3 regions of the Anaerobutyricum hallii genome follow, and region 3 is predicted to be linked to each of the others. Evidence: predicted binding sites of a transcription regulator. Region 3 holds the regulator's gene; each other region holds the start of a gene.
The links. Region 3 encodes HrcA, which represses chaperone genes, less so after heat shock. Its sites were predicted from a motif close to TGTTAGCACTCNNNNNNNNNGAGTGCTAACA; they were not measured.
Positions count from the first base shown of each region.

Region 1: a site for HrcA is predicted at 2,412-2,442, ahead of EHLA_RS09525 (co-chaperone GroES). Genes of this name have one in related genera too.
Region 2: a site for HrcA is predicted at 2,101-2,131, ahead of htpG (molecular chaperone HtpG). Genes of this name have one in related genera too.

Region 1 covers NZ_LT907978.1:2,085,980-2,090,281, reverse strand. Annotated here, with positions in the region: gene EHLA_RS09540 (DMT family transporter) at 175-1,035, shown strand; gene EHLA_RS09535 (BlaI/MecI/CopY family transcriptional regulator) at 1,349-1,732, shown strand; gene EHLA_RS09530 (hypothetical protein) at 1,954-2,310, shown strand; gene EHLA_RS09525 (co-chaperone GroES) at 2,502-2,774, shown strand; gene groL (chaperonin GroEL) at 2,864-4,302, shown strand, end outside.
Region 2 covers NZ_LT907978.1:2,746,543-2,750,844, reverse strand. Annotated here, with positions in the region: gene htpG (molecular chaperone HtpG) at 20-1,993, opposite strand; gene EHLA_RS12450 (nitrite/sulfite reductase) at 2,317-3,909, shown strand.
Region 3 covers NZ_LT907978.1:1,973,702-1,978,003, reverse strand. Annotated here, with positions in the region: gene hemW (radical SAM family heme chaperone HemW) at 127-1,317, shown strand; gene hrcA (heat-inducible transcriptional repressor HrcA) at 1,444-2,493, shown strand; gene grpE (nucleotide exchange factor GrpE) at 2,509-3,108, shown strand; gene dnaK (molecular chaperone DnaK) at 3,156-4,302, shown strand, end outside.

The DNA.
Region 1 (4,302 bases), 110 kb from region 3:
CCTGCAGCCAAAAGGTAAGGACGAAACTGCTGTAGATACTATTTAAAAGAAGCATGATTTATTAAAGTTATAAAATCAATACTTTAATGAATTATGCTTCTTCTTTCAAGTTCGGCATTAAAAAGTTTTAACTAGAATTTTTAACTATAATTAATTATAGAAAGAGGAATTTGTATGAGTCAGAAAAATAAAGGGATTATCTTGATTATTACGTCAGCTTTTTTCTTTGCACTTATGAATATGATGGTTCGGCTTGCCGGAGATCTGCCGTCTATTGAGAAAAGCTTTTTCCGTAATTTTGTTGCAGTATTTTTTGCGCTTATTGCTTTGAAAAAATCGCATACACCAGTGCATATACCAAAAGGACAGCTTAAAAATCTGTTGATGCGTTCAATCTGTGGTACGCTTGGTATTTTATGTAATTACTATGCGATCGATCATCTGATGCTTGCAGATGCATCTATTTTAAATAAACTATCTCCGTTCTTTGCCATTTTGTTTTCATTTCTGCTTTTAAAAGAAAAAATACATCCATTTGCGGCAAGTTGTGTATGTATCGCTTTTATCGGAAGTTTATTTGTTATTAAACCAGGTTTTGCCTCAGTAACTGCACTCCCGGCTTTTATTGGACTTCTTGGTGGAATGGGAGCAGGAATCGCATATACGTATGTTCGAATCCTTGGAACAAACGGTGTGAAAGGTCCGTTTATCGTCCTCTTTTTCTCCGCATTCTCCTGTATAGTGACATTGCCATATCTTATATTTGACTTTCATCCAATGACACTTGCTCAGTTTGGCTGTCTGCTCCTTGCCGGATTATTTGCAAGTGGAGGACAGTTTACTATTACTGCAGCATATACCTGCGCACCGGCAGGCGAGATTTCAATCTATGATTATTCACAGATTATTTTCTCCACAATCCTTGGTTTTCTGTTCCTTAGACAGATTCCTGATTTGTGGAGCTTTGTCGGATACGGAATTATCATCGCAGCTTCTGTTGCCATGTTCTTGTTCAATAATCGAAAGAGAGCGTAATCTTTCTTTCTTTTTTTGAGCTTTTACATGATTTTTTGCTTTCTCGTAAATATCAAATGCTTCTGTATATCTTGGACTGTAATCATTATGGTAACGACCTATTTTTTTCATAAAAAATCCTTTCGTTTATTATAAATAAAAATCAAAAAAATCTGAGAGTACAGTATAATATATTAAAAAAAATGTCAAGATACCTTTTAACCCTAACTAATGTCAATGAAAGAAATATAGAAAGTGCTTGCAAAAATAATTAAGCCATAGTATAGTCTATATATTATAAAATGCAAAGCAAGTACACAGGAGGATGAAGTATATGAGTAGTCACTTGAGTAAAACAGAATACGAGATAATGGAGTATTTCTGGGGAATGGGGGATAAGTATACTTTTGGGGAATTGATGAAGTATTTTAATGAGAATCTGGATAAAAACTGGAAGAAACAGACATTGAATACTTTTTTAAGCCGTCTCATTGAAAAGGGACTGTTAAAGAAAGAAAAAGAAGGAACAAAGACCTGTTATCAGATGAAGATAACAAAGGCGCAGTTTAAGCAGAATAAAGCAAGGGCGATTCTTAAAGAGTCATACGATGGAAAGATCAGCCATTTTATTGCGGCGCTGACGGGTGATGATGCGATTACGGATGTGGATGAGCAGGAACTGCTCTCACAGATTAAAGCGATAAAGAGTGATTCCTGAAGTTATAATAGAAAAAACGAAGAAAGATAACAGTTTGTAATTAAATAAAAGAAATGATAAAGTGTGCTATATAGATAGTGCACTTTTTCTTTTTTACAAAAAGATGAAACATTTTATATAAAAACTGCGTCTATATATAAAGTAAAATAAGGTACAGATGATTGAGATCATTGAGATAATTGCGATGATGGAATGACTTGATTGCGCTGGGGAGGAGAACGATGAAGATAAGAATACTGGGGTTTGGAGTACTTATAGGAATTCTATTGTGTTCCATGGTAGTGAATGCAGAGGAATATGATAGAAAAGGAGAGGAGCCTCCTTTGGCTATGGAAAGAATGTATAGTGTTCCGCATAAGATATATGGGAGAAAAAAGAACCGAAACAGAATTCGAAGAGTGTACGGAAAGTTTCAATTACCTCCAGATGCTAAGGTGGGAGACATTATAAAAACAAAAAGAGGATATAAGCAGATTACCGGTATTTATGAAAATGGGCGGTTTCGAATGAAGAATCTTGAGAAGAAACATACTGAAAAGAGAAAAACTAAAGAAAAAAGAGATATAATCAGAAAATAAGAGGAAAAAAGAGATAAATATAGATATAAAACAAATTACCAAGAAATAAAGAATTTTTAAACTTGCAATTATAAAAGAAAAAACATATTATAGGTATTAGCGATTAGCACTCAAACGTAATGAGTGCTAACAATATAAAAATAAGAAAGATAACAGATTTACAATTAATTTTAATTAGGAGGCATTATATTATGAAGTTAGTACCATTAGCAGACAGAGTTGTATTAAAACAGCTGGAGGCAGAAACAAAAACAAAGACTGGTATTATTCTTACTAGCTCCGCACAGGAAAAACCACAGGAAGCAGAAGTAGTAGCTGTAGGTCCTGGAACAGATGATGTTAAGATGGAAGTAACCGTTGGACAGAAAGTAATTTATTCTAAATATGCAGGAACGAATGTTAAAATGGAAGAGGAAGAATATATCATCGTAAAACAGAGTGATATTCTTGCAATCGTAGAATAATAGGTAACATATATTTATTTTGATTTATATCAGATAATCATCCATAATTTTTGGTTAATATATTTTATATAACAGGAGGAATCTTTATTATGGCTAAAGAGATTAAATATGGCGTAGAAGCCAGAAAAGCATTAGAAGCAGGCGTAAACCAGTTAGCAGATACTGTAAGAGTAACACTTGGACCAAAAGGACGTAACGTAGTTCTTGATAAGAGCTTTGGCGCTCCTTTAATTACAAATGATGGTGTTACGATCGCAAAAGATATTGAATTAGAAGATGCATTTGAAAATATGGGTGCTCAGATTGTAAAAGAAGTTGCAACAAAGACAAACGATGTTGCAGGTGACGGTACTACAACAGCTACTGTTTTAGCACAGGCAATGATCAATGCAGGTATGAAGAACTTAGCAGCAGGTGCAAATCCTATTATCTTAAGAAAAGGTATGAAGAAAGCAACAAATGCAGCAGTAGAAGCTATCGAAAAGATGAGCGAGCAGGTTGGAGGCAAAGAACAGATTGCCAAAGTTGCATCAATCTCTGCCGCTGATGAAGAAGTTGGCCAGTTAGTAGCAGACGCTATGGAGAAAGTTTCTCAGGATGGCGTTATTACGATCGAAGAGTCTAAGACAATGAAAACAGAACTTGACCTTGTAGAAGGTATGCAGTTCGATCGTGGATATATTTCAGCTTATATGGCAACAGACATGGAAAAAATGGTTGCAGAATTAGATGATCCATATATTCTGATTACAGATAAGAAGATTGCTAATATTCAGGAAATCCTTCCATTATTAGAGCAGATTGTACAGAGCGGTTCTAAATTATTAATTATCGCTGAGGATATTGAAGGAGAAGCATTAACAACATTAATCGTTAACAAATTAAGAGGAACATTCTCTGTTGTTGGTGTGAAAGCTCCTGGATATGGTGACAGAAGAAAAGCAATGCTTGAAGATATCGCTATCTTAACAGGTGGTACAGTTGTTTCTGAAGAAGTTGGTATCGAACTGAAAGATGCAACAATTGATATGCTTGGTCGTGCAAAATCTGTTAAAGTTGAAAAAGAGAATACAGTAATCGTTGATGGTGCTGGAGATAAAGATGCGATCAAAGCAAGAGTAGGTCAGATTAAGTCCCAGATTGAAGAGACAACATCTGAGTTTGATAAAGAAAAATTACAGGAAAGATTAGCTAAATTATCTGGTGGTGTTGCAGTTATTCGTGTTGGTGCCGCAACAGAAACAGAAATGAAAGAAGCAAAACTTCGTCTGGAAGATGCTTTAGCAGCAACAAGAGCAGCAGTGGAAGAAGGTATCATCGCAGGTGGTGGATCTGCTTACATCCATGCAGCAAAAGCAGTGAAAGAAATGGCTAAAGAACTTTCTGGTGATGAAAAGACAGGTGCCGAAATCGTGCTGAAAGCGTTAGAAGCTCCTTTATATCACATTGCAGCGAATGCAGGGCTTGAAGGATCTGTTATCATTAACAAAGTAGCAGAAAGCGAAGTAGGAATGGGATTTGATGCATT
Region 2 (4,302 bases), 770 kb from region 3:
AACAAAAGGCAAAAAAGTATTATTTTGTTAAAATGGCAAGTATCTTATTGGAACGTGCTACGAACGCAGTCATTTCTTCCGGCTTTAATGGATGGTTTGCCAGGCGGGCAAGGTCATAAAGCTGCTGGCAGATCGTTGTAGTATTTTCGCTTTCATCATTATTTAAAACATACTGTACAAGGTCATTGTTCATGTTAAGAACAAGAGTCTCGCCTTCGGCACCAAGTCCGGTAGAACTATTGCTCATTCCGTACATTTCCATCATTTCAGACATACGTCTTGTCTGCTCGGAAACAGTGATCATGGAAGGTGTGTCCGCATTTTTCAGTTTTTCAACTTTTACAATCAGGTTTTCAACACCGGTTGCCTTTTTAAACTTCTCAGAAAGCTTTTCAGTAAGTTCTTTTTCTTCATTCTCATCGATGGCTTCCTTGAAGTTATCCGTAAGTTCAGAGTCGATACGGAGGAATTTCACTTCAGGATTTCTCTGCTCTAAATGAGTGATAAATGTTGTATCAATCTGGTGAGTCAGATAAATAGCATCCATTTCCTGCTCTTTAAACATATTAATGTACTGAGACTGTGCAACCTCATCTGTGATATAGAAGACGTTATTCTCGTATTTTTCTTTACCAGCTTCAAGATAGTCTGGAAGAGTAACATATTTGCCTTCCATGTTCTTAAAGATGATGTAATCCTTCATCTTATCATTGAACTTCTCATCACGGATGCAACCAAACTTAATGAATGGGCTGATATCATCCCAGTATTTCTCATAATTCTCACGGTCTGTCTTACACATACCGGAAAGCTTTTCTGCCACTTTCTTTGTAATATAATTAGAAATCTTCTTAACAAATCCGTCATTCTGTAATGCACTTCTTGATACATTCAGTGGAAGGTCAGGACAGTCAATACATCCTTTTAATAATAAGAGGTACTCAGGAATTACTTCCTTAATGTTATCTGCGATAAATACCTGATTGTTATATAACTTGATTTTTCCCTCGATCGTATCATACTTTGTATTGATCTTAGGGAAATAAAGAATACCTTTTAAGTTAAATGGATAGTCCATATTCAGATGAATCCAGAATAAAGGCTCCTTATAATCGTGGAAAACATCACGATAAAATTCTTTATATTCTTCATCGGTACAGTCATTAGGATGTTTAGTCCATAATGGATGAATCTGGTTGATTGGCTTAGGAGTATCCTCTTCCTCGTCTTCCTCAAGAGTTACTTCGGAATCACCGTCTTCTTCGGGGTCAGCATCTTTAGAATCCGCATCTTTTGCTTCTACATCGATAACCTTTTCTTCAGCGGACTTCTTCGCAGCTTCCTCTGCCTTCTTCTCTTCTTCTTCCTCATTAACAAAGTAAATCTCAACTGGCATGAAAGAGCAGTACTTATCAAGAACTTCACGGCAACGGAACTCGTTACAGAATTCATAACTGTCATCATTCAGATACAGTGTGATTACGGTACCACGTTCTGTCTTGTCGCCCTCTTCCATATCAAACTCTGTGCCGCCGTCACATTCCCAGTGAACCGGTGCAGCACCTTCTTTATAAGAAAGAGTATCGATAGTAACCTTATCAGCAACCATAAATGCAGAGTAGAAACCAAGACCGAAGTGACCGATAATCTGCTCATCGCTCGCCTTATCTTTATACTGTTCCATAAAAGCAGCAGCACCGGAAAAAGCAATCTGGTTAATGTATTCATCGACTTCCTCTTCTGTCATACCGATACCATTATCGATAAAAGTAAGCGTCTTATCGGTAGGATTAATACGAACCTCTACCTTATACTTCTCATCATCCGCCTCTTCAAACTCACCCATAACAGCAAGCTTCTTAAGCTTCGTAACCGCATCACATCCGTTACTCACTAATTCACGGATAAAAATATCGTGGTCAGAATAGAGCCACTTCTTTATAATAGGAAAAATATTTTCACTGTTAATTGATAAACTTCCCTGTTTAGCCATAATAAACATCTCCTTAAAAATTAATTATATAAAATTAAAACATCGTCTTTGTATTTTTATCAATACCATTCTTATACTAATACCACGAAACAGGAATGTCAAGGAAAAATTAGCACTCAACTAAAAAGAGTGCTAACAACTCTGCGGTTTTATATCATTACGCTCCTGTTTGTAACATATCTGCCATAGCTTTACATACTTTTCCTCCATGGTTTTAGATGTACTATTGGAAATTTATATTGCAGCGTGTTATAATTTATCCACTAGTAACAATACTTAAGATAATACTTAAAATAATATTTAAATAGAAAGCGAGAAGAGGAATGAATCAGAGTTTAATGACAGAATTTAAGGAAGACTTAAAAGATTTTAGAGAGATGACAGAGAAGTTTTATGCGAAGGAAGTCAGCGTAAAGGATTATAAAGGCTTTTCCGGTGGATTTGGCAGTTACGCACAAAGGGGCGCAGAGGCGAGTATGCTTCGTCTTCGTATGCCGGGCGGAAGAATTACAAAGGAGAAGTTAAAGTTTTTAGTTGATGCGATTGCTGCTTATGATGTTAGAAGAGTGCATCTTACGACCTGTCAGACTGTGCAGTTCCATGATCTTGGCATGAAGGCAGTCTGTGACATTATGGAACAGGCGATGGAAGTCGGCATCGTTACCCGTGGTGGTGGCGGAGATTTCCCAAGAAATGTAACGGTATCCCCGCTATCCGGTGTAGAACAGGGCGAGTATTTTGATGTGCTTCCTTATGCGGAAAGAGCCGGAGACTATCTGATGGGAATCATTAAAACAGTCAAGCTTCCGAGAAAGTTAAAGGTAGGATTTTCAAATTCTCCGGCAAATGTAACCCATGCGACATTCCGTGATCTTGGCTTTGTGGCAAAGGAAAACGGTCGCTTTGATGTATATAGTGCCGGTGGGCTTGGAAATAACTACAAGATGGGGGTAAAAGTAGCAGAAGATGTGAAACCGGAAGAAGTTCTTTATTATGTAGAGGCGATGGTCCGTACGTTTACAACTTACGGTAATTATGAAAGCCGTGCAAAGTCAAGAACAAGATATATGCAGGAAACATTAGGCATAGAAGGCTATAAAAAAGCCTATCAGGAAAAGCTTATGGAAGTAAAAGCAGAGGTAAAAGACGCTCTTCTTATAAAAGAAACGCAGGTACTGTCAAAGCAAGGAGACGATGCCAAAGAAGCAGGCAATGACAATAAAAATGTAATAGCCTATCCGCAGACAGAAAGCGCATCAGAGCGTGTGATCGCACAGAAACAAGCAGGACGTTATGCAGTTGCCTATCATCCAATCGGTGGAATGGTTCCGGCACAGAAGTTTTGGGAAATCTATGCCGTAATTAAAGATGTAGCGAATGCAGAAGTTCGTGTCGCACCCGATGAGACCTTATATATTATTAATCTAGAGGAAGAGCAGGCAGAAAGAATACATAAGATAACAGCAGATGGTGCGAAGAATCTGTTTGAAACTTCGGTATCCTGTATCGGAAGTACCGTCTGCCAGATCGGCTTAAGAGATTCCCAGGGCTTACTTGTAAGCATAGTAGAAGCGGTAGAGCCATATCACTTTGCAGATGGCGTACTGCCAAGAATCCATATATCCGGCTGCCCATCTTCTTGTGGAACGCACCAGATCGGAAAACTGGGCTTTCGTGGCGCATCAAAAAGTGTGAATGGAAAAGCAGAGCCAGCATTCGCATTTTATGTGAACGGACAGGATGCACAGGGAGAAGAAAGATTTGGAGACGAGTGGGGTATTATGCTTGCTACAGATATTCCAAAGTTCTTTATTGAACTGGGCAAAGTTATTTCCGAGAAAAAGCTTAGCTATGAACAATGGTACGAGAACAATCAGGATGTATTAAAAGAAATTGCCGCAACATATTTGCAGTAATTTATAGTAAAAAATCAACAATACTATAAATTACATATATGTAAATCAATGATAAAATTCTCATTAATGATCAAAATAATAGAGAAAATACTTTAGAATTATTAGTATATTGTTGCTAAATAATATAAAATATAAACAATCAATAAAAATTTAATAATATAGTTGAAATAATTGGCTTTTTGTGATAAAACAGTGAAAAGCTAAGGAAGAACTACGAGATGTAGTGATTCTTTCATTTACCACGGATGCTATCATTCGCAGGATAAACTTTTGACATAAAGCGGGGCAGTTCACAATAGAATATAGGGATGGATGTAACAGTAAGAGGAAGAATGTGGGGTTCGGATTCTTACGGAGAACGCATGAAAGATATCCAGAATATGTTTTTTTGGG
Region 3 (4,302 bases):
ATCTAATGTAAACATACTTCTATATTCTATTGATTTTCGAGCAGTTTGTCAAGCGTAAAATGAATTTTTTTTTGAAATATGTTATACTGAGATAACGTTTTTAAATTTAAAAGGAAAGGATCATTTATGGGTGCAATGTGTGAGATATGTGAGAATCGAAAAGACTTGGAATTATATATCCATATTCCATTTTGTATAAAGAAGTGTAACTACTGTGATTTTCTTTCTTTTCCTTCAAGTGCAGAAGACAGGGAAGAGTATGTTCGATGTTTGGTAAAAGAGATAGAGAAGACAGGTATAGTTTTAAATGATATTTTAAATAATAAAGATACTTATCAGGTAAGAAGTATTTTTATAGGAGGAGGTACCCCATCTCTTCTTTCTGGCAATCAGATAAAGAATATTATGCAGGTGGTTCAGAAATATTTTCTTATAAAAGAGGAAGCAGAGATTACAATGGAGGCGAATCCGGGAACTCTTACAAAGAAAAATCTTTCTGCATATAAAGATGCTGGTATAAACCGTCTGAGTATGGGATTGCAAAGTGCAGATAATTCCTGCCTGTATTTATTAGGAAGAATTCATACATGGGAAGAGTTTTTGAAAAATTATGAGCTGGCTAGAAAGGCTGGATTTGAAAATATTAATATTGATCTGATGAGTGGTCTTCCGGGCCAGACGATGAGTATCTATAAGAAAACGCTTGAAAAAGTAATGGCATTGCGACCGGAGCATATTTCTGCATACAGTCTTATTTTAGAAGAAGGAACCCCTTTTTACGAATCAGAAGAGATTCATAAAAAGATTCCGAATGAAGAAGCAGACCGCGAAATGTATCAGTTTACAAAGGAGATTCTTGCAGAAAACGGATATGACAGATATGAAATTTCTAATTATGCATTAAAAGGAAAGGAATGTATTCATAATCTTGGATATTGGAGCGGGGTTCCATATATTGGCTTTGGGCTTGGCGCATCTTCTTATTTTGAAGGAACTCGTTTTTCAAATGAGAGAAACTTGGAACATTATAAAAAAGAGCCGTATGTTCCTTTTATGATGAGGGAAGATTATACTGTATTAAGCCAAAAAGATAAAATAGAAGAATTTATGTTTTTAGGGCTGCGCAAACGAGCTGGCATTTCTAAAAAAGAGTTCAGGGAGTGTTTTCATAAAAATATCATGGACGTGTACGGAGAAGTGATATCTAAATATGAAAAGATTGATCTGCTTGAATGGATAAAAAATGGGGAAATGCTTCGTCTTACAGATGCAGGAATCGATGTGAGCGATTATATTTTCTGTGATTTTATGTTGTAAAAAGATTTTAAGAAAAAAATCGAAAATATACTTGACAAGGATTGCAGATAGTGATAACTTAATGAATGTAGATATTAGCACTCGATAATGATGAGTGCTAATAACTAAGAAGGAAGGGAGTAAGAGATGGAACTGGATGAACGTAAGATGAAAATTTTAAAAGCAATTATTTCTACTTACTTAGAGACCGGAGATCCGGTAGGAAGCAGAACGATTGCCAAAGATTCTGATTTACATTTGAGTTCAGCAACGATTCGTAATGAGATGGCGGATCTCGAAGAACTTGGATATATCCTCCAGCCACATACTTCTGCCGGAAGGATTCCTTCAGATTTAGGATATCGTTATTATGTGAACTGTCTGATGGAAGAGAATGATGAGATTCGAATCAGGGAAACCGAGAGGGAGAAGGAACATCAGGATCTGATTAATAAGATGGATCGCATGGAAGAGGTTCTGAAGAACGTTGCAGATTTACTTGCAGCGAACACGAACTACGCTACATTGATTTCCACACCACAGATTAAGGAATCGAAGCTTAAGTTTATTCAGCTTTCTATGGTGGATACACAGAGGCTTTTGGTAGTAATCGTAGTTGGGAATGATACGGTAAAGAACGTACTCATGAATATGGATGAACCACTTGGAAATGACGAGATTTTAAAACTTAATATTTTGTTGAACTCTTTTCTTCAAGGACTGACACTGAATGATATTAATATCGAGTTAGTTCATATGATGAAGGTGCAGGCAGGGATGCATGCAGATATTTTAGAAGGAGTTTTCAGTGGAATTGTAGAGGCAATTCACGAAGCAGACAACATGGAGATTTATACCAGCGGAGCAACGAATATGCTTAAGTATCCTGAGCTTGTTAATCCTGAGCATACAACAGCACTTCTTGATACATTAGTGGAGAAGAAGCAGCTTGTAAAGCTTGTGGATGATACAGTGAATCAGGAAGAAAAACATGGCATACAGGTTTATATCGGTAACGAGACGCAGGTACAGTCTTTAAGGGATTGCAGTATCGTAACTGCCACTTATGAATTGAAGGAAGGCGGAACAGGAACGGTCGGAATTATCGGACCGAAACGAATGGATTACCGAAAGGTTGTAAATACTCTCAGAAATCTAACCGATGATTTAGATGAGATTTTTAATAATAAATCATAGAAAGGTGGTACTTAAGTGGAAGAAGAAAAAAAAGTATCCGACGAAAGTATCGTAGAAGAGGCGAAGGGAGAGACTCCGGAAGAAACAACGACGGAGGACGGAACGGAAGCCAAAGAGACAAAAGAAACCAAGACGAAAAAGAAAAAGAAGTCTGCAGCCGCTCTTGAAATTGAATTAAAAAAGAGTGAAGAAAAGGCAGCAGAGATGACAGATAAATATCAGCGTCTGATGGCAGAATTTGAGAATGCCAGAAAGAGAAATGCAAAAGAGCAGAGCCATATGTATGATGTAGGAGCGAAAGAGGTTCTTGCAAAGTTACTTCCGGTTGTTGATAATTTTGAAAGAGGTTTGGATGCTCTTTCAGAAGAAGAGAAGGAAGGGGCATTTGCTCAGGGATTTATCAAGATTTATCAGCAGATGATTACCGTACTTGAAGAAATCGGTGTAAAACCGATGGATGCTGTAGGAAAGGAATTTAATCCAGATTTTCATAATGCAGTTATGCATGAAGAGAATGAAGAGATGGGTGAGAACCTTGTATCTGAAGAGTTCCAGAAAGGATATATGTACAAAGATGGAGTTCTTCGTCACAGCATGGTAAAAGTAGTTAATTAGTCATATTTTAGATATATGAATTTGACAGAATACAGGAGGAAATAATTATGGGTAAAATAATCGGTATTGATTTAGGTACAACAAACTCATGTGTAGCAGTAATGGAAGGTGGAAAACCTGTTGTTATCACAAATGCAGAAGGAATGAGAACAACTCCTTCCGTAGTAGCTTTCACAAAAACTGGTGAAAGAGTTGTCGGTGAGCCGGCAAAGCGTCAGGCAGTAACAAATGCTGACAAGACTATTTCATCAATCAAACGTGAAATGGGTACAGATTATAAAGTAACAATTGATGATAAAAAGTATTCTCCACAGGAGATTTCCGCAATGATTTTACAGAAGTTAAAATCTGATGCAGAGAATTACTTAGGAGAAAAGGTAACAGAAGCAGTTATCACTGTTCCTGCATACTTCAACGATGCTCAGAGACAGGCAACAAAAGATGCAGGTAAGATTGCAGGCCTTGATGTAAAGCGTATCATTAACGAGCCTACAGCAGCAGCTCTTTCTTATGGCCTTGATAACGAGAATGAGCAGAAGATCATGGTATATGACTTAGGTGGTGGTACATTTGATGTATCTATCATTGAGATCGGTGATGGTGTTATCGAAGTATTATCTACAGCCGGAGATAACCGTTTAGGTGGAGATGATTTTGATAATGTAATCACACAGTATATGTTAGAGGATTTCAAGACAAAAGAAGGTGTAGATTTATCTACAGATAAGATGGCAATGCAGAGATTAAAAGAAGCTGCTGAAAAAGCGAAAAAAGAGCTTTCTTCTTCTACAACAACAAACATCAACCTTCCTTTCATTACAGCAACTGCTGAGGGTCCAAAGCATTTTGAGATGAACTTAACAAGAGCAAAATTCAATGAATTAACAGCTCACTTAGTAGAAAGAACAGCAACACCTGTTTCTAAAGCATTAAACGATGCAGGCCTTAACGCTTCTGAATTAAGTAAAGTATTATTAGTTGGTGGTTCTACAAGAATTCCAGCTGTACAGGATAAAGTAAAACAGTTAACAGGTAAAGAGCCATTCAAGGGAATCAACCCAGATGAATGTGTAGCAATCGGTGCTTCTATTCAGGGTGGTAAGTTAGCAGGTGATACAGGTGCCGGCGATATCCTTCTTCTGGATGTAACTCCATTATCCTTATCTATCGAGACAATGGGTGGTGTTGCTACAA